DNA from 4 places in the Paenibacillus tritici genome. Region 2 is predicted to be linked to each of the others. Evidence: riboswitches for the same ligand, from Rfam matches in the RefSeq annotation. Region 2 holds a riboswitch; each other region holds the start of a gene.
What was found. A riboswitch is a leader RNA that binds a small molecule or an ion and turns the genes downstream of it on or off. The one in region 2 is predicted to bind cyclic di-GMP.
Positions count from the first base shown of each region.

Region 1: it holds a riboswitch for cyclic di-GMP, as region 2 does, so the genes downstream of both, KDC22_RS02460 (choice-of-anchor A family protein) here and KDC22_RS02015 (anti-repressor SinI family protein) in region 2, are expected to answer to the same signal.
Region 3: it holds a riboswitch for cyclic di-GMP, as region 2 does, so the genes downstream of both, KDC22_RS21085 (thiamine pyrophosphate-binding protein) here and KDC22_RS02015 (anti-repressor SinI family protein) in region 2, are expected to answer to the same signal.
Region 4: it holds a riboswitch for cyclic di-GMP, as region 2 does, so the genes downstream of both, KDC22_RS08700 (hypothetical protein) here and KDC22_RS02015 (anti-repressor SinI family protein) in region 2, are expected to answer to the same signal.

Region 1 is NZ_CP073365.1:552,845-558,420, reverse strand. Features, by position in the region: gene KDC22_RS02460 (choice-of-anchor A family protein) at 1-1,548, opposite strand, end outside; cyclic di-GMP riboswitch class I at 1,637-1,729, opposite strand; gene KDC22_RS02455 (YhjD family protein) at 2,444-2,812, shown strand; gene KDC22_RS02450 (ASCH domain-containing protein) at 3,181-3,603, opposite strand; gene KDC22_RS02445 (YukJ family protein) at 3,683-4,429, shown strand; gene KDC22_RS02440 (hypothetical protein) at 4,408-5,556, opposite strand.
Region 2 is NZ_CP073365.1:445,296-450,871, forward strand. Features, by position in the region: gene KDC22_RS02010 (2-oxoglutarate dehydrogenase E1 component) at 1-2,777, opposite strand, end outside; cyclic di-GMP riboswitch class I at 3,251-3,335, shown strand; gene KDC22_RS02015 (anti-repressor SinI family protein) at 3,364-3,513, shown strand; gene KDC22_RS02020 (helix-turn-helix domain-containing protein) at 3,626-3,958, opposite strand; gene KDC22_RS02025 (TasA family protein) at 4,219-4,809, opposite strand; gene KDC22_RS02030 (TasA family protein) at 4,871-5,467, opposite strand; gene sipW (signal peptidase I SipW) at 5,568-5,576, opposite strand, start outside.
Region 3 is NZ_CP073365.1:4,850,738-4,856,313, forward strand. Features, by position in the region: gene KDC22_RS21070 (SDR family NAD(P)-dependent oxidoreductase) at 1-591, opposite strand, end outside; gene KDC22_RS21075 (helix-turn-helix transcriptional regulator) at 696-1,124, shown strand; gene KDC22_RS21080 (methyl-accepting chemotaxis protein) at 1,225-2,475, shown strand; cyclic di-GMP riboswitch class I at 2,979-3,077, shown strand; gene KDC22_RS21085 (thiamine pyrophosphate-binding protein) at 3,192-4,835, shown strand; gene KDC22_RS21090 (carboxymuconolactone decarboxylase family protein) at 4,885-5,253, shown strand; gene KDC22_RS21095 (hypothetical protein) at 5,360-5,576, shown strand, end outside.
Region 4 is NZ_CP073365.1:2,065,730-2,071,305, forward strand. Features, by position in the region: gene KDC22_RS08680 (endonuclease MutS2) at 1-508, shown strand, start outside; gene KDC22_RS08685 (DUF350 domain-containing protein) at 532-951, shown strand; gene KDC22_RS08690 (hypothetical protein) at 1,083-1,628, shown strand; gene KDC22_RS08695 (MFS transporter) at 1,706-2,893, shown strand; cyclic di-GMP riboswitch class I at 2,935-3,037, shown strand; partial or broken gene KDC22_RS08700 (hypothetical protein) at 3,018-3,286, shown strand; one part of gene KDC22_RS08705 (IS630 family transposase) at 3,572-4,274, opposite strand; one part of gene KDC22_RS08705 (IS630 family transposase) at 4,273-4,712, opposite strand; gene KDC22_RS08710 (hypothetical protein) at 4,930-5,232, shown strand.

The sequences.
Region 1 (5,576 bases), 110 kb from region 2:
TGTTGGCGTTGGTGCTGCCGTCGGCGTCGGTGTTGGTACTGCCGTTGGTGTCGGTGTTGACACTGCCGTCGGCGTCGGTGTTGGTACTGCCGTTGGTGTCGGTGTTGACACTGCCGTCGGCGTCGGTGTTGGTACTGCCGTTGGTGTCGGTGTTGACACTGCCGTCGGCGTCGGTGTTGGTACTGCCGTTGGCGTTGGCTTCACTGTCGGTGTTGGCGTTGGCTTCACCGTCGGTGTTGGCGTTGGCTTCACCGTCGGCGTTGGCGTCGGTTTCACTGTCGGTGTTGGCGTCGGCTTCACCGTCGGCGTTGGCGTCGGCTTCACTGTCGGTGTTGGCGTTGGCTTCACTGTCGGTGTTGGCGTCGGCTTCACCGTCGGCGTCGGCTTCACTGTTGGTGTCGGCGTCGGCTTCACCGTAGGCGTTGGCGTTGGCTTCACCGTCGGTATTGGCGTCGGGGTGCACTTAGGTGTCGGTGACGGTTTTACTGTCGGCGTAGGCTTCACTGTTGGTGTCGGTGTTACCGTCGGCGTAGGCTTCACTGTTGGTGTCGGTGTTACCGTCGGCGTAGGTTTCACTGTTGGTGTCGGTGTTACCGTCGGTGTTGGCTTCACTGTCGGTGTCGGTGTTACCGTCGGTGTTGGGCTAGGCGTTGGCGTTACTGTCGGCGTTGGACTCGGCGGCGGTCCCTCTCCCTCGTACATTCCAAGGTGCAGCTCTACTCCGCCGCTAAAAGATTGTGCAATTAGAGTCCCGTACAGCTCCGCTCCGGAATAATGGACATCCGCGTTAGGAGCGAGTATCGTCCCAAAAAAGGATGTATACGCGATATCCACCTTTGTCGCTTCGTAGAAATTGAATAATACCTGGCTTGCTCTGCCGTTATTCATTGCAAAGCTTGGCACATTGACTGTAGATCCGCTTATATTAATAATCAATGTGGCATTCCCGGCAATGTTAAATTGAATATGATTTGTAGTTGCCAGCGTGGCAGCATCCAGATGAACCACATTGAAGCGGTCCGGTGCATTGATGGTAAGTCCTCCGTAATGATTATTACCAACCTCATTGGTACTGGACAATGCCCCGTATTCTGCGGAACGCGAGATCAGATACTGCCTCTCTGCTGCAAAATCAATCGGGCTGCCCTGCTTCTTCGTGCCCTTGATGTTAACGCTAGGCTCATTGGCTGAAATGCTGTCCCCATAGACCACGTTTCCGTAGATTTCTCCGCTGCCCGAATGTGTAAATTTCCTGCCGGCGACGAGAACATCCGTAGGTGTTGAATTCCTGTATGCCCTGGCCACTCCGTACCCACCGGAGAGAGTAATATCCCCCGCTGCTGCCAGGCGGCCTTCAATCTGATCATTACCTTGTGCGAAATCTCCGAATAGAAAAGCATTAAAATTGCCTGCAACTCCCAAAACCGCTGTAGGGTTATAAGGCACACCCGAAGCTGCCCTTACCTCCGTCCCCCAAGAAAAGGCGCTAGATAAGGTCATGATGCCCGCCAGAAAGACAGCGGCTGTTCTCCGCACTCTAGTTCTCAATAGTCCACACCTCCTATTTAACTATTAACTATTCTATGAATCTGCCGCATAACTATAACAAAAAAAGACCGCCAAGAAGGGTTAGCTTCACGGCGGCCGGACGACCTTAGCCTCAACTTAAGGGGCGGTAGATTCCTGACTTTGCGTCCCGCTCTTTCGAAACGGTTTGCGTTTGTACATGATTTCGATATGAAATTGATAGTTGCTTATGTATTATCGTTGTTGAGTCTATGACATTTGTTACTTTTGTACTAATTTCAGTTTATCCGGTCTCCAGTCCTATTGTCAATCCTTTTCCAATATATTTTTAGCTACTCCCTCGAAAATAATTCTCTCCAACCCCTTGTCCCCCAAGGGCTAAGGCCTCACTACCCTTTTCTGCGCCTGCCGAAAAAATCCAAGAAATCAGACCCTAACCGCAGTACTTGTAGCTTATCCTCTATAATTATATTAATTTTTATTATTAAAATTTGATACATATGTCCTATTTATCATTCTATTTGTATATATAATTACAGTCTATTCCTTTCGGTATGTAATATTACCTATTTATGGATTACTATAAACCCAAAAAACAGGTGTCACCCAATTATGGACAACACCCGTTTAAGCAACCCCCAGCAGTTGAACCCAGCCAATGATCGACACCCATAGAGGAACACTTAGAATGAACCCGAATACCAAACCGCGGCGGAGACTTCCTTCATGACTCATTGCCATTCTCCTTTGAACTGATTTTTTAATCTTTATTATTTCAATTTTAATATAAAATAATTCTTTATATTTTATTGTGAATTATGTCACATAGTTAGCCTGAGTTTATAAATTTCGTTGATTATTCTTTGCACTTTGAGTTACAATGCGAATATATGTTCTTGCCAAGGGGTTGAGAGGGATGCAGAGAGCAGAGAGCCAGGACAACCTGCTGGTCAAATCCTATATTTTGCTGCCGCTTATTATATCCGCCTTTGAACGCGATGCTTCCGTGATGTCATCCGAGCTGCGCACGCCCGCGCCTTATCTGGAGGTGATTCAGAGTGCCGTCCATGCCGCAACTGCCGATCTGCGGGAGGTCCGTGCCGGGATGCGGGCCCGTGGTCTGAGGGTCTATGAACAGCAGCGGCTGGAGATTGGGGTGGAAGCCAAATTCGTCTGCAGGGGTTATCATGAGCGGATGCTGCTGCTGGATGATGTGATTGCCGCCCAAGCCACCCTGCATATGCGCAGCTACCTGGGGATGGAGAAGAGGATTGCAATTTGGTAGCCAAAGAAGTCCTGCCGCAAGCGGCAGGACTTTTGAATCGAGCGAACCCCGGATGCCAATTACATTAACACCGTCCAGTACCCTAACGTACCACAAATAACCGCAAAAGCTACAGGATACAGAATCCTACGACTTACCTGATCCTTAAACACAATAAACAAACAAAGCATACAAAGCCATGCAATAAGAAGGCTACCCATCTATTATGCATACGCTCCTTCCCGGCATTTCTGCTCCGGCTTCAGCGGCTTACCGCCACAGAGCCCGCTATCCTTATATATAGGAAGATTTCCCGCCGAATATCCCAATTATACCAGCTAACCACGGATTTTGATGAAAATTATTATTCCCTGTGACACGGGGCGGAGTCAATCCTCCTCTTCAAGAACAGGATACTCCCAGAACCCTAAGCGTCCTTTGGCAGGTATAGGATGTACCAGCGGAACAACCTCCTCCAGCTTCCAGGCGAACCTGCCTTCTGTATAATTGCCGAATATATATTCATTTCCGCCCGGCCAGCCCTGCTGTACCTGCTGAAGCGTAACCTCACAGCAATCCGCAAGACGGCTGGTCGCCACAATTCTTCCAACCGGCAGGTTGTCGGCAGTGAACCCGTGACGGGCGAGCAAGGACTGATAAGGCTCTGTCCTGCAAATGGCCTTATTCACCTGCATCCCGGCATGAATGGCCAATGTCCCCCGGTAGGACGTCCGCCAGGAGCGGGTTTCAATTTGCTTTTCACCCAGCGCAATCAGGGTTGCCCACGGCTGTCGAATGGTCAGACATTTCATAATATAGCTTGCCTCCTCTGATGCATTACTATAGCCTCCCAAGGAAAGAATAAGGGTTATGAAGGAGGACTGATGAAGGATGGGTAACGGGTTCAATCGTGGTTACGGCGTATTAAAATGCAAACTATCCAATGAAGAAACTATATATAAGCTAGGTGACAAAAACAATCATATTGAGGTACTGGCTGAAGATGACTTCATCCAAAAGTATAGATTAGCGATCAACATCCAATCCAGCGAGAAAGCAAAGCATTTACCGGAAGACACAGCCAATCAGGTGCTTTATTATGTAGGGGAAGATTTCAAGTCAGATGAAACGGCGCGTTGGCTCACACTTGAATCCGGCTTCACGGAGATAACCAGGGACAACCGGAATCTTGCCCTTGATTATATCCGCGGGAACCTGGTGATCCCTAACAAGATGGTAGCTCTGCCTAATACGAACCCGAATGAAACCGAAGACAGCGATCCCCACAACAATCTGTATGACAAAATCACCTCTTATCTAAAGGAGGCACAGGAACAGGATGCAACCCTGTACGTATTCGGCGAGCCTTGGGGGCCGGAAGAGGATAAGCCCGATAAGTATTTCGGCTTCACTCCCGGACGCGGAGTTCATAATATTCATATGAATCAAGGCAACGCCGGCGGGTACGCTAGAGAAAATGGCGCATGGCAAGACGGCGGCGTCCTCATTCATTTTGAGAATGAACGCAGATGGGTCGCTATCTTCCTGGCCTTCCAGTCTCAGTCCTGGTGTACTAACGACCAGGGCGATGCGACCAAGCCAGTCAGTGAATGTAATCATACGAATGCTTTGTCATGAGCCAGCACCATCGCATTAACCGCTGATACGATATCCTTGGCATCCAGCTGTTCATCCAGCTTCAAATGAATTGGTAAGGTAGAGACTGGTGAATGGTTAGCAGAGATGATGAGCTCAACCACATGAGATGAAAGCACCGACGCTTGCAGGATTTGCAGCCAAGGGATAAGATCCGGTAACGCTTTATCCTCCGAAGGACCGGTCTCCATGCCATCCACCCCAATAGGTGAATGCCCGGCGAAATACTCAATCCTGAGCACAGCATCAGAAGGGGGACTGTTCCTCTTCAAGGTCCTAGCCGCTTCGAGCTGATGACGGGAGGTTTGTTTACGACCGTTAATTATATTCCACCAAACGATACACATAGAGGGGATGAAGAAGCAGAGCACCGCCAACCAACCACTGGAGGTCTTGATATAGACGGTAAAAAAGAGGGCTGCGGATAGAATCGCAAGCAACCAGATGTAGAGCTCCTGCCGCCATTTGGACTGGCGCTTCCCGGATGCCGGAGGTATGGACTGTGCTGGCTGAATATCGGCAGCTCGCTCCGGTTGAGCTGCCGTACGTTCTCTCCATGGCAAATGCTCCCCATTCAGCATATAGAAGTTATCGGCTGCTCCCTGCCAGACCTTCTCCTGCGAGGGATGCGGCGACTGCCAGAGGGTAACGTATTCTTGAATGTCTCTCAGATACAGGACGGGATCGCCCGTGAACGAGAAATATTGCGAAAGCTCCAGATGAATAACGGCAGATGAATAACGCTGTACATGGGTCGATAAGGTCTCCAGCCACTCCTGTACAGGAGTGGCAAGCGACGGGAAACGGGCCAGCGTGCCGGGTACACTCAGGCGTAGCTGCTCCGCAGCATCCGCCCATGGAATCTGCCATTGGAAGGCCTCGGAGAACTGCTCCCACTCCGGCAAATCCTCCACATCCGGTTGGTCCATATGGGGTTGAATCTTGCTCCAAGCTTGCATAAGCTGCCTGCTATAGCGCTGGAACTGGTCTTGGCTGACCAGACAAAACCATACTGGAGCGAGAAAATTATTCGTCTCGAAAGCTGTATTCTCATAATCAATCCAATCTGTATCGGCACTGGTAACACTCAGGAATGTCCGGTTTCCCATATAAGACTCTCGCCTCCTAG
Region 2 (5,576 bases):
TAACCGCTGGCCGGGCTGGAACGGTCCGGACGGCCGATATACTGGACTGTCACCTTCTGCGGGGCAATCGCCCGCAGCCGGGAGTCGGCATACGTCCAGCCGCCCATATTCTTCGGTTCCTCCTGCACCCAGACGATCTCCTCCAGAGAGCTGAAGGTGCTGAGATGTGCGCCAAGCTCACGTTCCGGGAACGGATAGAGCTGCTCCAGTCGGAGGATGTGCAGCCAGGAGAAGTCCTGTCCGCGTCCAGCTTCAAGCTCGGTCTGGAGGTCGATGGCAACCTTCCCGCTGCACACCACCAGTCGCTTCACCTTTTCCGGATTGCTGCCCAGCAGCGGTTCGGGAAGAACCGGCTGGAAGGCGCCCGAAGCAAGGTCAACTCCCGCTGAAGTACTGCGCGGGTTGCGGATCAGGCTCTTCGGAGCCATGATGACCAGCGGCCGGGCATCTGCCTGCCCGCAGAGCGCGGCCTGACGGCGGAGCAGATGGAAATACTGCGCTGCACAGGTCAGATTGGCTACGGTCCAGTTCTCCTCGGCGGAGAGCTGGAGGAAGCGTTCCAGCCTGCCGCTGGAGTGCTCCGGCCCCTGGCCTTCATAGCCATGGGGCAGCATGATGGTCAGATTGCTGCGCTGGGTCCATTTGGCACGGCCGGCGGAAATGAACTGGTCAATAATGACCTGGGCGGCATTGGCGAAATCGCCATATTGGGCTTCCCAGATGACGAAGGTCTCCGGGGCAAATACATTATACCCATACTCAAAGCCAAGGACAGAAGCCTCTGACAGCGGGCTGTTATAGACCCCGAAGGAAGCCCGGGAATCACTCAGCTGATGCAGCGGGGAATACAGTCCGCCGCTCTCGCTGTCATGCAGGACCAGATGGCGGTGGGCGAAGGTGCCGCGCTGGGAATCCTGACCGCTGAGGCGGATAGGAGTGCCGTCCTTGAGAATGGTAGCGAAGGCAAGGGTCTCAGCCAGAGCCCAGTCGACCCGCTCCCCGTCATTCAGCGCATCCTTGCGGCGCTTCAGAATCCGGTCCAGCTTCGGATAGACCGTGAAGCCATCCGGTACACGCAGCAGTTCGCGGTTAATCTCCTGCAGACCGGCCAGAGGGTAGGCTGTCGGACGCTGAGTAGGCTGATCGGGCTCCAGAGCGACAGCGGTTTTGGACTCCGCATTCTTCTGTTTGCCTTCCTTCATCTGATCGAACGCCTGCTGCAATACACTCTCGGCCTCGGTAATCATGTTCTTCACATCATCCTCGGTGATCACCTTCTCACGCTCAAGGCGTTCTGCATATACCCGGTAGACAGTAGGGTGGTTGCGCACCTTGCTGTAGACAATAGGCTGCGTAGTGTCAGGATCATCCATTTCGTTATGTCCGTGGCGGCGGTAGCCGATCAGGTCAATCAGGAAGTCCTTCTTGAACTGGTGGCGGTAAGCACTGGCCAGACGGACGGCGGCAATGCAAGCTTCCGGATCATCGGCATTGACATGCACGATCGGAATCTCATACCCTTTGGCCAGGTCGCTGGCGTAATGGGTGGAACGGGAATCCTCGCTCTCCGTTGTGAAGCCGATACGGTTATTGACGATAATATGCACGGTACCGCCATTCTGATAACCCTGCAATTTGCCGATATTAAGAGTCTCTGCAACGATACCTTCACCCGGGAAGGCAGCATCGCCGTGCATCAGCACAGCCATCGCCTTGCTCGTATTCAGCTTCGGCAGGCCCGGTGCATTCCGTTCTTCCTGGGCGGCACGCGTGAAGCCTTCTACTACCGGATTGACGAATTCGAGATGGCTCGGGTTATTGGCAAGCGTGATCCGGGTGCGTACGGTTTCGCCTTCGCGGACAGCACGGTCAGCCCCGAGGTGATACTTCACATCGCCGCTCCAGCCGTAGGTGACACCCATTGAGCCTTCGGAAGGGAACAGCTCCTTGTTCGGCGAATGATGGAACTCCGAGAAAATAATATCATAAGGCTTGCCCAGAATATGGGCCAGTACGTTGAGTCTTCCGCGGTGCGCCATGCCCATCAGAATATGCTCCGCGCCGTCATGCGCGGCTGCCCGCACAATCTCGTCCAGCATAGGCACGAGGGCGTCATTGCCCTCCAGACTGAACCGCTTCTGGCCGACAAAAGTCTTATGCAGGAAGGTCTCGAAATGCTCTACCTGAACCAGGCGCTTCAGCAGCTCCTTACGCTCCGTATTGTTGAGCGGGGCCGGGGAAGTCATGGATTCCGCCTGGCTGTTGAGCCAGCGCAGCTCACTCTCATCGTGGACATGCCCGAATTCATAGGCAATGGTCTGTGTGTAGGCCTGCCGCATTCTGTGGACAGCATCCATAGCGGTATGCACATCCGCAGGGGCATTATCCCAGATTAGCGAAGCGGGCAGGGCATTCAGATCCTCGCGGGTGAGCTCATAAGTCTCCAGCTCCAGCCATTTGGCCATCGGATTACTGCTGCGCTCCAGCGGGTCGATGTTAGCGGCCATATGGCCATATATACGAATATTAGCGATCAGCTTCGAGGCCTTGACAGCCTTCTTGAGCCAGTCGGCATCCGCTGAAACTGCAGGCCCTGGAACCCTCTCGGCGTCTGGAGCCAGAGGAGGGGGGCCGGATACAGTGAAGAGATCGCGGTAATGTTGTTCAACAGAAGAGGGGTCCTTGACAAACTGCTCATACTGCTCTTGGATGTAGCCCAGATTGGGGCCGTAATATTTGTTCCATACAGTTGCGTTATAGGGCTCTTTGACTGCCATGAATAGGTCCTCCTAACGGATAAACTCAGCGCGTGGCATACAGGTGTGCCACTTGGCGGAGCTGCAAATGTTTGCGGTTTCATTCTCATCTTATTGTGCTACTTTCCAGCGGGGTAATCAATTCATACTTTCGTGCAATCCGTTCGCAAAACGGCATGATTCATTACAGTATTCATACAGAACAATCATAATTTAGAGGTTTGTATATTTTGGAAATGGGTAATTGTTTCTATATTTCTATATTATGATTACGGAACGGATCTAGTGCCCTCTAGTATATTAAACCTAATATGGATCGTTTGAACTTGGAAATGGAAATATTTATACAAGCCACTGGCAATTTCAGCTAAGGTTCCTCACTATTTAACATAAAAAAATTCCAGAAAACGACACACTATTCGCATAAGATCTTGTATAATGTTATTGCGGAGAACGCTTTCAACGATTCTTGCCAGATCCTTTCACGGAAAGGGTCCAGTAAAGGGTAAACCTGCCGAAAGACAGGGGCACAAAGTCTCGGATCTAAAGTAGAAATACTATGATGGCCGGACTGCCTGGGGACGCGAAAATTCTAGGAGGAGATTTCTTGGATATGTCCAACCAGGGGAATGACGAGCTGCAGGCAGTTGATCTGGATTTAGAATGGGTGTACTTGCTGATGTCTGCCAAGCAGGCGGGTATTCAGGCGGAGGAAATCCGCCGGTTTTTCAGCGAGAAGGCGCTCCAGGCGATGTAGGACGGTCACTTATTGTACGGATACATACAGAAAAGGGCACAGCGAACCGGTCGCTGTGTCCTTTTCTGTGTCCCGGCAGGGCTGGAGACCTGCTCCGCCAGCTTCAACGTCTTTAATTGTCCTTTTGATCCATACGCCATTTCTGGTAATCGAGAAATTCCTTGAATTCACGTTTGCTTATTCCTGAGGCCATCGCTTCCTGTACCAACCGGAACCATTCTCCATCCAGCGCCGGTTCTTCAGTCTCCGCATGTCCGCCATACAGTAATGCGTGAACGGATACCTGAAGCGCATCGGCAATTTTTTCGATAAATTGAATGGAGGGGTTGGATTGGATATTCCGTTCCACATTACTGAGGTATGATTTCGCCACATCAGCCTTATCCGCAAGCTCGGACAAAGAATACCCCTTCTCCAGCCGGAGCCTGTGGATGCGGCTTCCCATAGTATCTGACACGATTACAACGCCCTCCGTACTTTTGTTAAAAGATAAGAATTTATATGCTTCGCGCTATACATTATCCTTATCTTTCTCGCTGTAACGGTACCGCCCCTTAGAAGGACGGCAAAGCCGTTTTCACTTGTCAGTATAACAAAAATCTGTAAAACGAACAAAAGTCATTGAACAGAGAAGGGAGCGCGACAAAACGGCATACCCCGCCCGGATGAGGGAGGATATGCCGTTTGGATATAGAAGGCTCCGGGTTACTTGGTTTCTCCCAGACCCTGCAGCGCATCGAATGTCCAGTTCAGGGATAAGCTGTCGCCCTGGAAGATGTTCTGATCCTGGCTGTTGTCCACGAATTCAAAGGCTACCTTGAAGGTTTTGGACTGGGCGGCGGCAATGCCCCCGGGTACTGCCCCCATGGCTACGAGGTCGTAGCTGGCGATATTCTTCAGATTCTTCAGGGAGACTTCGGAGAGGACATATCCGCTGGTGGAGCCGCCGGTATAAGTATCCTTGAGGAGCTTAACCTTGAAGTGGTCTCCGAGATCCTGTCCGGCGTTATCCCCCAGCGAATCGGTCACGGTGTAACTGGTGGCAAGCTTGAGGAATTTGATATCCAGTGTGCCGTCATTCGATAAGGTGAAGGTGCGGACGGTGTAGTCTCCCGGCTTCAGATTCGTCAGGGCTACCGGTGTATTGAAGGAAGAGCCGAGCTTCAGCGTGCCTGCGGCGAAGGTTGCCGTGCTGGTTGTAGTGGAGCTGAAGTAAGCGAAGGTCCCCCCTCCGATTAAAGACAACCCCAGTGCTGCCGATGCTACGCCAAGACCCAACGTTTTTTTGATACCCATTATTCATTTCCTCCTCGGTTATATTATTGATATTGGTCATTAGGAATTCACTGGCTGTGTCTTACTTCAGGGAGCCTGCTTCCTGGTTAGCTTCGAAATTCAAGGTCAAGGCCAGCGTATCGCCCTGATAGTAGTTCTGCGGCTGCAGGGTTTCCTTGAAGGCGAATTGGATGGTCAGGTTATCCGAGGTGCCCGCCTTAATGCCGGACTTCTCACCGCCCAGGATAGCACCGACAATTCCCCGGGCTACCAGATCGGGACTCTGATTCTCCAGATCAGCCAGGGAGATGACTAGAAGCGGCGATTCTTTTTTATCCTTGTTGACGAGGAAGGTCACAATAATATCATCCTTGAAATTATGCGAGCCGTTGTCTCCCTGGGCATCTGTAATAAGAGAGGAGGTGCGCAGGATCACCTTGGGAATATTGAGCGTCCCGTCATTTTTCAATTTGAAATCTCTTAGAATGGAGTCTCCCGGCTTGAGGTTGCTGAGATTAACAATGACGGAGGGGTCTGATTTCAGTGATAAAGTTCCGTTGTTAAAAGAAGCTGAGGTGGTGGATGTGCTGCTGAAGTAAGCGAAGGTACCCCCGCCGACCAGGGTTAATCCTAAGGCTGCCGATACAACGCCGAGACCTAATGTTTTTTTGACGTTCATTTGTTCATCCCTCTCTTATGGTTCTGTGTGGTGCATAGCCTGTGCTTCCGGGAGACTATATTGTGGCTCCGCGTTTCGTAAACGGGAGAGGACAATCGGTTCAGGGTAT
Region 3 (5,576 bases), 3.3 Mb from region 2:
CAGGGGAATCACCGCGATGCTATCCGCAGCCAGTTCAATGGATAACCCGTAGGCCATACGCACCAGCGCATTTTTGGACAGATCATAATAGAAGTTCCCCGTGTACTTGTACTCATCCCAGAAGGTGGTATGAAGAATCAGCCCCGTCCCTGCCCTTTGGCTGCGCATCAGCGGGATAGCGTAATAATTGGTCATCAGCTGTGCCCTGACACCTGCAGTGAACATGTTGTCCCAATGCTCAGGAGCCTGCTCCCAGAACGGGTCGTTCAGGATGGGCAGGTTATTACCTCCCCAGACGTTGTTGACCAGAATATCCAGTCTGCCCTGCTCTGCAGCAATCTGTCTGATGGCCGCCTCTGTCTCACCATCCTTCGTATGGTCACAGCGAATCGCTGCACCCGACCCGCCTGAACGCTGAATTTCGTCCAGCACACCTGCAAGAGTCCGCTCGCCAGCCCCCTGGGGTGTGCCGGCATTCCTGCCCGTAATATATACATAGGCGCCTGCTTCGGCCAGTTCCAGCGCGATCCCCCTGCCTGCCCCTCTGCTCCCTCCGGTTACTAGTGCGATTTTGCCCTGAAGATTAGTCATATGATTCGCTCCTCTCACTTGCTTCATTTCGTAATCATTATTAATATATACCTTATATATGACAACAACTGACATATATAATGAATCTATTCAGGAGGCAACCCATGAGAGCTGACCGTTTATTATCTATTCTGCTGCTGTTGCAGAGCCGCGGGAAAATCAGCTCCAGGGAGCTGGCGCAGACTCTGGAGGTATCCGAACGGACGATCTTCCGGGATATGGAGGCCCTTAGCTTCTCCGGCATTCCGGTTCTGGCTGAACGCGGCCGTGAAGGCGGCTGGAAGCTGGCAGAAGGCTACCGGACCTCCCTGACCGGCATGAACCCCAAAGAGATTGCAGCGCTTCTCCTGCCCGCTGATCCGGCGATTCTGCGGGCTCTGGGAATCCAGGAGGAATTCTCCTCGGCTGCCCGCAAGCTGCAGGCTGCCGCTACGAGACAGCTGGTCACTCCCTTCAGCTTCCTCAGCCAGCGGATTCATATCGACGGTGCGGGCTGGCATCCTTGCGGGTACGGTCGCTTCCTCTCTGCGTGAGGCTGCAGCATTATATGATTTCTTACAATAGACCAATTGCACTATTATCCCCTATAATATTACAATACACATCATTATTATTTAGGGGGAACTTACCATTATGGACTGGATGAACAAGCTGCCGTTGAAACAAAAGATTGTTACCGGCTGTTACCTGGTTGCCGCTCTATTCGCTGTCCCGGTGTTAATTACGCTGATTATCATGGACAGGCTGCTCATCGGCATCATTCTCGTGGCGATCCTGGCCGCACTGACTTACCCGCTTGCACGCTTCATTGAGAGAACGCTTACATCTTCGTTCGAGGACATTTCCAATGTGACGCACACGATTGCCAAAGGTGACTTCACCAGCCGTGCCGACGAGAGCGGCTCCATGGGAGACATCAGCCGTTCGTTCAACACCATGATTGATAAATTAAAAAAAATCCTCACCGACGCCTCCCAGATTACCCGCCAGGTGATGGATGCCAGCCGCGGGATTGAAGACAAGAATCAGAACCTGAAGTTTGTAATGGCACAGGTGGCCTCCTCCTCTAATGAGCTGGCACTGGGCGCCAATGAAATCTCAACCGATATCGCCGAGATGACAGAATCCATCAAGGATATTGAAACCAAAGTCTCCAACTATACCAATTCCACCAAAGAAATGAACAAACGCTCCGTACATACGCTGGAATTGGTCGAAAAGGGTCGGCAATCGGTAGATACTCAGGCAGAAGGCATGCGGAAGAATATTCAGGCTACCCAAAAGGTGGCGGATACCATTGAAGCCCTCTCCCAGAATGCCCGCGGGATTACGATGATTACCAAGACGATCACCGAGATTGCGGAACAGACCAATCTATTGTCGCTGAATGCTTCGATTGAAGCAGCCCGTGCAGGCGAGCATGGCCGCGGCTTCGCTGTAGTAGCCCAGGAGGTCCGCAAGCTGGCTGAGGAATCAACCGCTTCGACCAAAGAAGTATTCGGACTGGTCCGCAGCATTGAGGCGGATATCAAGCAGGCCATTGATAACATCGCTATCAACGAAGAGGTTGTTCAGGTACAGAATGAGATGATTACGGAGACGGCCCATATCTTTGCTCAGATCGTACATAGTGTCCAATACATAACCGAGCAGATCTCCTCCTTCTCAGCAGAGAGTGACCTCATGCTGGAGAGCGCACTTAAGATCTCCGGGGCGATTGAGAATATCTCAGCCATTACCCAGGAGACGGCCGCAGGCACGGAAGAGGTATCCGCAGCGATGAATGAACAGATTCACGCCCTGCAATCCGTAGCCGACGAGACGGAGAAGATGACCTCAGCGGTGTTCAATCTGCAAAAAACAATTCATATTTTCAAATTCTAGCATTCCCGAAGAGAGGCACGCCTGCAGAATTTTTTGCGGGAGGTGTCTCTTTTTTCAACAAAATAAAAGATTGTTATGTAATATTCACAAATTGTTGAAATTGTGCATAAGGCCTAAAATACAGCTTTGCACTTCTTTACAATTGATGCTTTATAACCAGATTCCGGCTGTTCATTCGTTTTTCAAGCGTTGTAATTCTTAAGACCTATTGGAGAATACTTCAGCCCTGTAATTCTAAACTATCCATGTCTCTTAGCAGCAATAGACGGATGCAATAAGTCTTTGGACTCAACCCGTACAATTTCAGCGGTTATTGCCTATTTGCATTTTAAGACTTTAGTCTTCCAGACGTACCCATTTTCAAAAGTTTGAAAATCTAAATATTTATCGGTTTTTTGATCTGAATATTCGTCAAATTCCGAGTTTCTTCTCCCAGGGGTTATTGACAAAAGCAGAGCGAGGAATATATTGTAAAGGAAAATTCTCCATTCATTGATTTATAACAACATACCGGGCAAAATTCTCCGAAAGGGAATGACGCAAAGCCATGGATCTACAGTCTCATTTCTATTAGGTGAGATCATGACTGCCAGGTTGCTGAAAAACTGTGAACGCCTGATTTTTGCGTTTTTTATGGTGCTTCGTGCAACAGACCTGTGCTCCTACTTTGAGTACAGGTTTTCTATTGCTGGCATAAACAAATAACAACTTGCGGGGTGGATGTTCTGAAGACAGTTGCAGATTTTATGGCGGAAGCATTACGTAATCTAGGAGTAACCCATTCTTTTGGAATCATAGGCAAATCTATTTGCCCCATCGCTTTGAAACTGGTTGACTATGGTATTGAGTTTATTCCCGGCCGGCATGAGGCGAGCTCGGGTTTTGAAGCCGGCGGTTATGCGCTAAAAACCGGCAGTCTCGGGGTTGCCTTCGGCACCTCCGGTCCGGGCGGAACGAATCTGCTTACCGCAGCAGCACACGCCAAGGCCAATAATCTCCCGGTCCTCTTTATTACCGGGCATCAATCCATTAAGGAGCTAGGCATTCCCCAATGCCAGGACTCCACTTCCTATCTGGCGGATTTGGCTGAAATGTTCAGACCCGCCACCCTCTTCAGCAAGCTGGTTGAACGCGGCGACCATTTCAGCACCATTTTCAATCATGCCCTGTCGATCGCCCTCGGTGACCGCAAAGGCCCCGTCCATCTGTGTATGCCGTTTGATGTCCAGACAGAGCGGCTTGAAGAATGCCGGATTGTTCTGCCGGAACGCAGTAAGCTCGTAAGCTATCAGAACTATGAACGGATTACTTCAGCGATCAATGCTTCAACCAGACCGCTCATCATTGCCGGCAAGGGGGTCAACCGCTCCGGCGCACATCAGGAATTAGTTCAATTCGCCGAGACCTTCAACATTCCTGTGGTTACCTCTCCCGGAGGCAAAGGGGCGATTGCTTATGATCATCCGCTCTACCATGGTCCGGTCGGAGTAGGAGGCTCTACACACGGGGATGAGCTCATGAACAACAGCGATCTGTTTATCGTCATGGGTTCCCGTCTCAGCGATATGACCATCTGTAATCTGAAGCCGGAGAATCACCCGCAGCAGTTAATCCAGTTCGATGTAGATCCGACCTTTGTCGGCAAAATCCTCACCTCACCGACCCTCGCTGTCGGCGGGGATGTACGGGACAACCTGGCGCTATATCTTCAGCTGGTGGACCCCTCAGCGGTAACCAGACATGAATTAGCGGTTCCTAACGATTACAATGATGAGCTGCCCGTGCTGACAGGACTCTCGCTGGCTTCGGTATTGAGCACGATGAGCGATTTGATTCCTTACAACAGCAGCGTGTTTGTTGATGACGGCAGCCATGGCTTCAATGCTGTGAAATGGTTCAATGTGAAGAAGCCCGGCAGTTTTATCTTCGATGCCTACTTTGCCTGTATGGGCAACTCCATTGGCATGGCGATCGGTGCCAAGGTTGCCGCTCCGGAGGAGACAGTCTTCTGCATTACCGGGGACGGCTGTTTTATGATGCTCGGAACTGAAATAAACACAGCTGTTTGCAAGGACATTCCGGTTATTTTCATCGTTGTGAACAATATGCAGTTGGATATGGCCCTCAAAGGGATGGAGAAAACAACCGGCAGAATTGATGGTACGATCTTCGAGGTCCCGGTAGATGCCGTGAAGTTCGCCGAGTCTCTTGGTGCAGCCGGCTTCCGCTGTGAGACTCAGGTCGAGTTCGCCGCTGCGATTAGCGAGGCTGTCGCCCTTAACCGGGTAGCCGTGATCGAGCTGCTGACCGACCGTGATGAAATGCCTCCTACGGCCCATCGCACACTGGATCTCACATAAGCCGTAGTATCATACAGAAGTCCTTAACTTACTATCAGGAGGCAGACGCGTGAACAAGAACATGAACAGCGGACTTGAACATTTCTCTAATCTTTCAGGGGATTATGGGGCCAAAGCCCTAGCACCAATCAAAGAGCATTTTCCGGAATTAGCCGAGTATATCATGGGCAATGCCTATGGTGATATTTTTCAGCGGACCACTATCGGATCGGATTGGAAAGAGATTGCTGTGATCTCTTCGCTGATTACGATGGGTCAGTATGAACAGCTCGGAGTGCATTATGTAATGGCGCTGCGGGTAGGCATGACCGTTGAGCAGATCAAAGGCGTGCTGCTTCATCTCGTCCCTTGTGTGGGGGCTCCACGGGTGATTTCAGCCTTCAATGTCCTGCTGGAGACCCTGGAGGAAGTGAGATAATCATCTGCACGATTTTACAAATTTCGACTTTCAGGTTGCACATTTAAGAATTATCTGGCAATGTTTTTAGGGTATCACCACTTACAATTAGGGAGAGATAAACAACATGGGACAATTTATTTTGAAGACTGACACTGCGAAGAAAGTAATCAATATCGAGCTGGAGGGAACCTTTTCTAACGAGGACGGGCTCAAATCCATACAGGCTTACCAGCAGACCATCAACCCGATTACCCCTGCTGAATATGCACTGGATATCGACTGCCGCAAGCTGAATGTAACCGCACCTGATGTTGTGCCGCTGCTTGAAGGCTGCTTCATCA
Region 4 (5,576 bases), 1.6 Mb from region 2:
GCCTGCGCCTCGTAAGAAGGTATTGCCGCGCAGCACCGCCAAGGCGCCGCGTAAGATTCAGCCGGGGGACGAAGTCAAGGTGGCGAATGTGAACCAGAAGGGCCTTGTGGTCGAGCTGAGCGGAACCAAGGAAGCCGTAGTCCAGTTCGGCATCATGAAGATGAAGGTGAATCTGAGCGATCTGGAGTTCCTGGCTTCCGCACCGGATTCGCCTCCGCCCGCCCTGCGCCGGGCCACAACGGTCAAGCGTACTCGTGATGAGAATGTCCGCAGCGAGCTTGATTTGCGCGGTGCCAATCTGGAAGAAGCCATTATGGAGACCGACCGCTTCATCGACGAAGCGTTCCTTGGCAACCTGGGGCAGATCTCGATTATCCACGGTAAGGGTACGGGAGTCCTGCGTACAGGAATACAGGAATACCTCCGCAAGCATAAGCATGTCAAAAGCTATCGGCTGGGGAATTACAATGAAGGCGGCGCGGGTGTCACAGTGGCTGAACTGGAGTAGTTCCGGCAGAAAGAGGGAGAAGCATGCAGGATAATATTGATCTTTTGCTGGAACATCCGCTGGGAGCGCTGCTGGGCTACTTCACTGTGGCCATATTGGGTCTGGTCGTATTCCTGTCATTCTTTGAGATGGTGACGAAATACAACTGCTGGGAAGAAATCCGCAAGGGGAATGTGGCTGTAGCGATGGCAACCGGAGGCAAAATCTTCGGGATCTGCAATATTCTGCGCTTCAGTATTGAAGCGGGAGCGTCGATCTATGAGACGATGAAATGGTCGGTGGTAGGCTTCATGCTGCTGATCCTGGCTTACTTCCTGTTTGAATTTCTGACTCCGGTCTTCTCGATTGATGACGAGATTGCCGCAGACAACCGGGCTGTAGGACTGACAGCTATGCTGATTTCCGTTTCATTATCTTATGTGATCGGCGCGGCTATATTTTGAATTAGGGAGCAGGGAATTATGAAGATTCTGGTTCGGATTCTGTTCATTTCCGCCCTGGCTTTTATAGCGGCCGGCATTATCTATTTAACGGTTAATTGAACCGAATGTGAGCAGTGAAGGAGATTGTACAGATGGAGACAACAGTTTGCCCATGGTGCCATACCGAGATTGTATGGGATGAGGAGTTTGGACCCGAGGATACCTGTCCTCATTGCAATAATGAGCTTAGCGGCTACCGCACAGTTACGATAGGGGCAGAAGATCTTGTAGAGGAGGAGCCGGATGCTGCGGAGGCTTCCGGAGAGGAAGAGGTCAGCGACGAGGATCTGTGGGATGATGACGATAAGGATAGCGTTGTTCCTATATTCAACACCCTGGTCCAGTTCGGTGACGATTATGATCTGACGCGTTATGAGCAGAGTGTATCGGCCATTCTGGCGGCTCAGCTTGAAGCGCCGGAGTGTCCGCAATGCCATGAGCTGATGATTCATTCCGGTACCCAGCAGGTAAGCGGGTTTACCCCGGCAACGCCTGAAGCGCTGGGCGGCACAGCCGTGCTGAAGCCTCCGTTCTCGCTGAATTTGTTCGTGTGCCCTTCCTGCTTCCATGTGCAGCACAGCCTGGCGCAGGAAGACCGCATCCAGCTTGTCCGTAATCTCAGTACTGCCGCCGAATAATTCGTATTCATGCTTTCCCTGCAAATTGGACATGTTAGTGATAGATGAGATGCCAAGAAACTGCAGGGAGGTATAGCATGAGAGGTTTAGTACGGGGACAGGCGGCGCTGCTGCTTGCCGTAGGCGGGCTATATCTGCTGGCTACGGTGCTGGCAGGGACTTTTTTGAACGTGTACCTGTGGAAAAGCCGGCCGGATTTCGCCATGATCGGCTGGTTTACGGTGGCACAGCAAATGGCCGTCGGTCTCAGCTTTTGGCTGGGCGGCAAATGGGTGAAACAGCATAACAAAATGAATGCCCTGCGGCTGGGAATTGCCGTTTCGGGCTTTTTTTATTTGCTGGTGCTGTGGCTGCGCGGGGACGCTGTGCATTATATCTGGCCGCTGGGCTTGATTCTCGGGCTTGCGATCGGGTTCTACTGGCTGGCCTTCAATATTGTCTTCTTCGAGATTACCGATGCTAGGAACCGCGATTTCTATAACGGCTGGATGGGGCTGCTGGGTTCGCTGACAGGGATTGTAGGCCCGTGGGTCTCCGGCTGGATGATCTCCTATTGGCAGGGCGGGCGAGGGTACCGCATCGTATTTATCCTGTCACTCTGTATTTATGGGGTGGCGGCTGTGCTCAGCTTCGGTCTGCACAAGCGGCCGCGCGGCGGAGCCTACCTCTGGCTGGAGCCATGGCGCGAGCTTAGCCGCCGGGATAGCCCCTGGAGGCCCGCTGCGGCCGCGCTATTGTTCCAGGGCATCCGGGAGGGCGTATTCTCATTCCTGATCGGACTGCTGGTCTACATTGCGGCCCGGGAGGAGAGCAAGCTGGGGCAGTTCGCGCTGCTTACCTCCGCCGTATCGCTGATCAGCTATTACACCGCAGGCAGATGGTTCAAGCCCCGGGCCCGTCTCGGCGGAATGCTGGCGGGCAGTCTGCTGCTGGCAGCCTTCGTCCTGCCGCTGCTGTGGAAGGTGAATTACACCACGCTGCTGATCATGGGGATCGGCACCTCACTGTGCCTTCCGCTCTATATGCTGCCGATGGTTTCTACCAGCTTCGACCTGATGGGCGTCTCTGAGGAGAGTGCCGGTAAACGGGTGGAGCTGGTTGTGCTGAGGGAGCTTAGCCTGATGAGCGGCCGGCTCCTTGGCCTGCTGGTGTTCATCGCTGTGCTGTCGGTCAATCAGTCTCCGCAGACGATTACCCTGCTCATGCTGCTGCTGGGTGCAGCGCCGCTGGGAAGCTGGCTGGTGCTGCGGCGGTTGCTGCATTAAATGTTAACAAAAAGTACAATATGGTCTGATCATAACCATTCGAACTACAAAGGCAAACCTGCACGAAAGTCAGGGACGCAAAGCCACGGGCCTTACGCACAGGACAGTAACAGCTGATCTGTGAATGGTAGCCGGGCCGCTTTTTCCAGTGGTTTTTGGCGTGCCTATTGAATTTGAGGATGATGAAAAGGTCGTTTACCGATTCGGACCGAATGAACAAGTAATGGGGAAAATTGAATTAAATAAAGAAAGAGAAACTATCCAAGAAATTGAGCAGTTCAAAATGCTAATAATGAATCGAAATTTTATTTCGATAGAGCAGCACAAAGATTGGCCAGGTGTTTGTATAATGAAGGTGGACAGTTTTCTGACAGAACTACTTTTGAATCATAATGCTATTCTAACCTTGATTGGCTTCGCGCCTTTCGAGGTTTTAAGAGCAACCAATAATGCTGATCGAGGTTTAAATAACACTATTCGGTTATATCAAATAGGTTTTAGAAGTAGGGCAGCAGACTATGCAGAGGATGTTGTCGAATAGCTCCAGTACGCTTTCTTAATCAAATTTAAACCATTAAGTAAATAGGAGGTTGCAATGGAGATTTCGGATAAAGTATTTGGTGCACAATCATTGGTGTTTATTCAATATGAAGGCACTTTAGATGAGCTAGTAGCTCATCAGTCTTTAAACTGTGGATATAACCTTTTGAGTTTGACTCGTGCATCTTCCGTAGTGAATTGCCAATCCACTCCTTTTTGAACAGCGTTTCGAGTCGATTCCCATTCGGTTAGTTCGCTGGAGAGCTCTTCCATAGAGGGAATCCGTCTGTCTAAACATTGGCTTGTCATGACGCTCAGCTCAATTTCAGCAATGTTTAGCCAGCTGCCATGTTTAGGCGTGTAGTGGATCTCGAGCCGTTTGGCTAGACGCAGCGCCGTCTCGGGTTCAAAAGCTTCATATAACGAGGCAATGGAATGTGTGTTTAAATTGTCCATCACCAAACGAAGGGTCGGTGCGCTCGGGTAATGAACGTCCAAAAGTTCCCGAACTTGCTCCGCCCATTCGATTTTGGTACGTCGTGGACGAACGCTGACATGCCGCCAGCCTGCAAGTGGTTCTGTGAAAATAAAGATACTACAGGTTCCATGGCGTACGTATTCGGAATCTTCTCGCAATGGCTTGGCTGGTTTCATCGGAATGGGGTTGCGCCTATCATCCAGCAGTTGGAAGGGTTTCTCATCCATGCAAATGACAGGACATTCTCTATTGTAGGGCAAATGGTAGACCTCTAGCACATCTTCCATGGCTGCCACAAACGCCGCATTCTGCTTTGGCGGGATACACCAACATTTACGAAGATGGGGTTTGAGTTCGTTTTTTTAAAATCCGATCGACCGTGTCGTACGAAATGCTGTCAATGTACCCCAGTTCTACGGTCTTATCTGCCAACAGCCGAAGGGTCCACCGACTTCTTCCCACCGGTGGTGTACTGCAACTGAGCGCGATGATTCTCGCCTCCAATTCGCCAGTCACTTTTGGAGGATTGGGCGGAGTCAGTCTCTTTTTTCGTTCAAGCGCCGCCTGCATTCCGTTCACTGCAAAGGACTTGCGCACCAGATATACGGTGTTCGTATGGATGTGTAGCTGCTTGGCAATTTCTACATCTGTAAGTTTTCCGTCCAGTCGATTCTCATCTGCCCACAACAGAATTTGGGCTCGCCGAAGAGATCGTGCGGCCACCTTTCCTTTTGAGCAAATCTCCACTAATTCATTCTGCTGATTTGCGGTTAAGCAAACGGTATATTCACGGTTTCTCATAGTCGACACCTCTTTTTATCTCGACTATATCACATTCACCATATTTTAACTATTTTAAATCTGATGCTCTACTAGGCTTAAATTTAAAGGAAGGGCTAAACATCCCAACCTTTAGGTATGAGAACATAGAAGATGAACCTTATAATTTGGTGGGTTACGCTGAGGTTCTTGGCTTTGAGATTTTCAAACTTATTGGTAGAGAAGGGAGGAACGTCAGTTGAATGTTATAAAAAACTTTGAGGTTGTTACAGATAATTTAAATGTTCTTGGTGCCTGGACATTTAAGGAAATAATCGGAATTAATTATACTGTGGACTATGATTATAAAGAGCATAATATAACTCTATTAACTCTTTTGTTTCATATTGTGGTTATTAAAACAGGTCGGAGATTCAAAATGAAAATTAAGTACTATAATGTTTCAGACCTAAGTGTAAGAAAAATAACAAATCTTTATTTGAATAAAAGTTTGATAGTACATGATAAAAAAGAGTTAGGTTGGGAAATATGTAAACGATAACATGTTCATGATGACAGTGGGTATGGAGAGAATGATGGCTATAATTTTATTGAGTTTTATTGCAGTTCTATAGAAGCTGTTTCACTAGAAGAATTCTAACTTTTCACTCTTCCTTAACTTCTAACAACCATAACCGAAGTTTTTTAAGCATAGAGAGCTATTCGGAATCCATCCGTTACGCCGGAGAGTATTATGATGGGGAGAAGGGGCTGTATTATCTACGGGCACATTATTAACCAATATGTTGCTCAATCTAAATGAAAGAAGGGTTTACTACCATTTTGAAGGGCAACTTGCTCAATCGGTTATGGAATTGATGGTTTAATTGATATAAAACCTTGAAG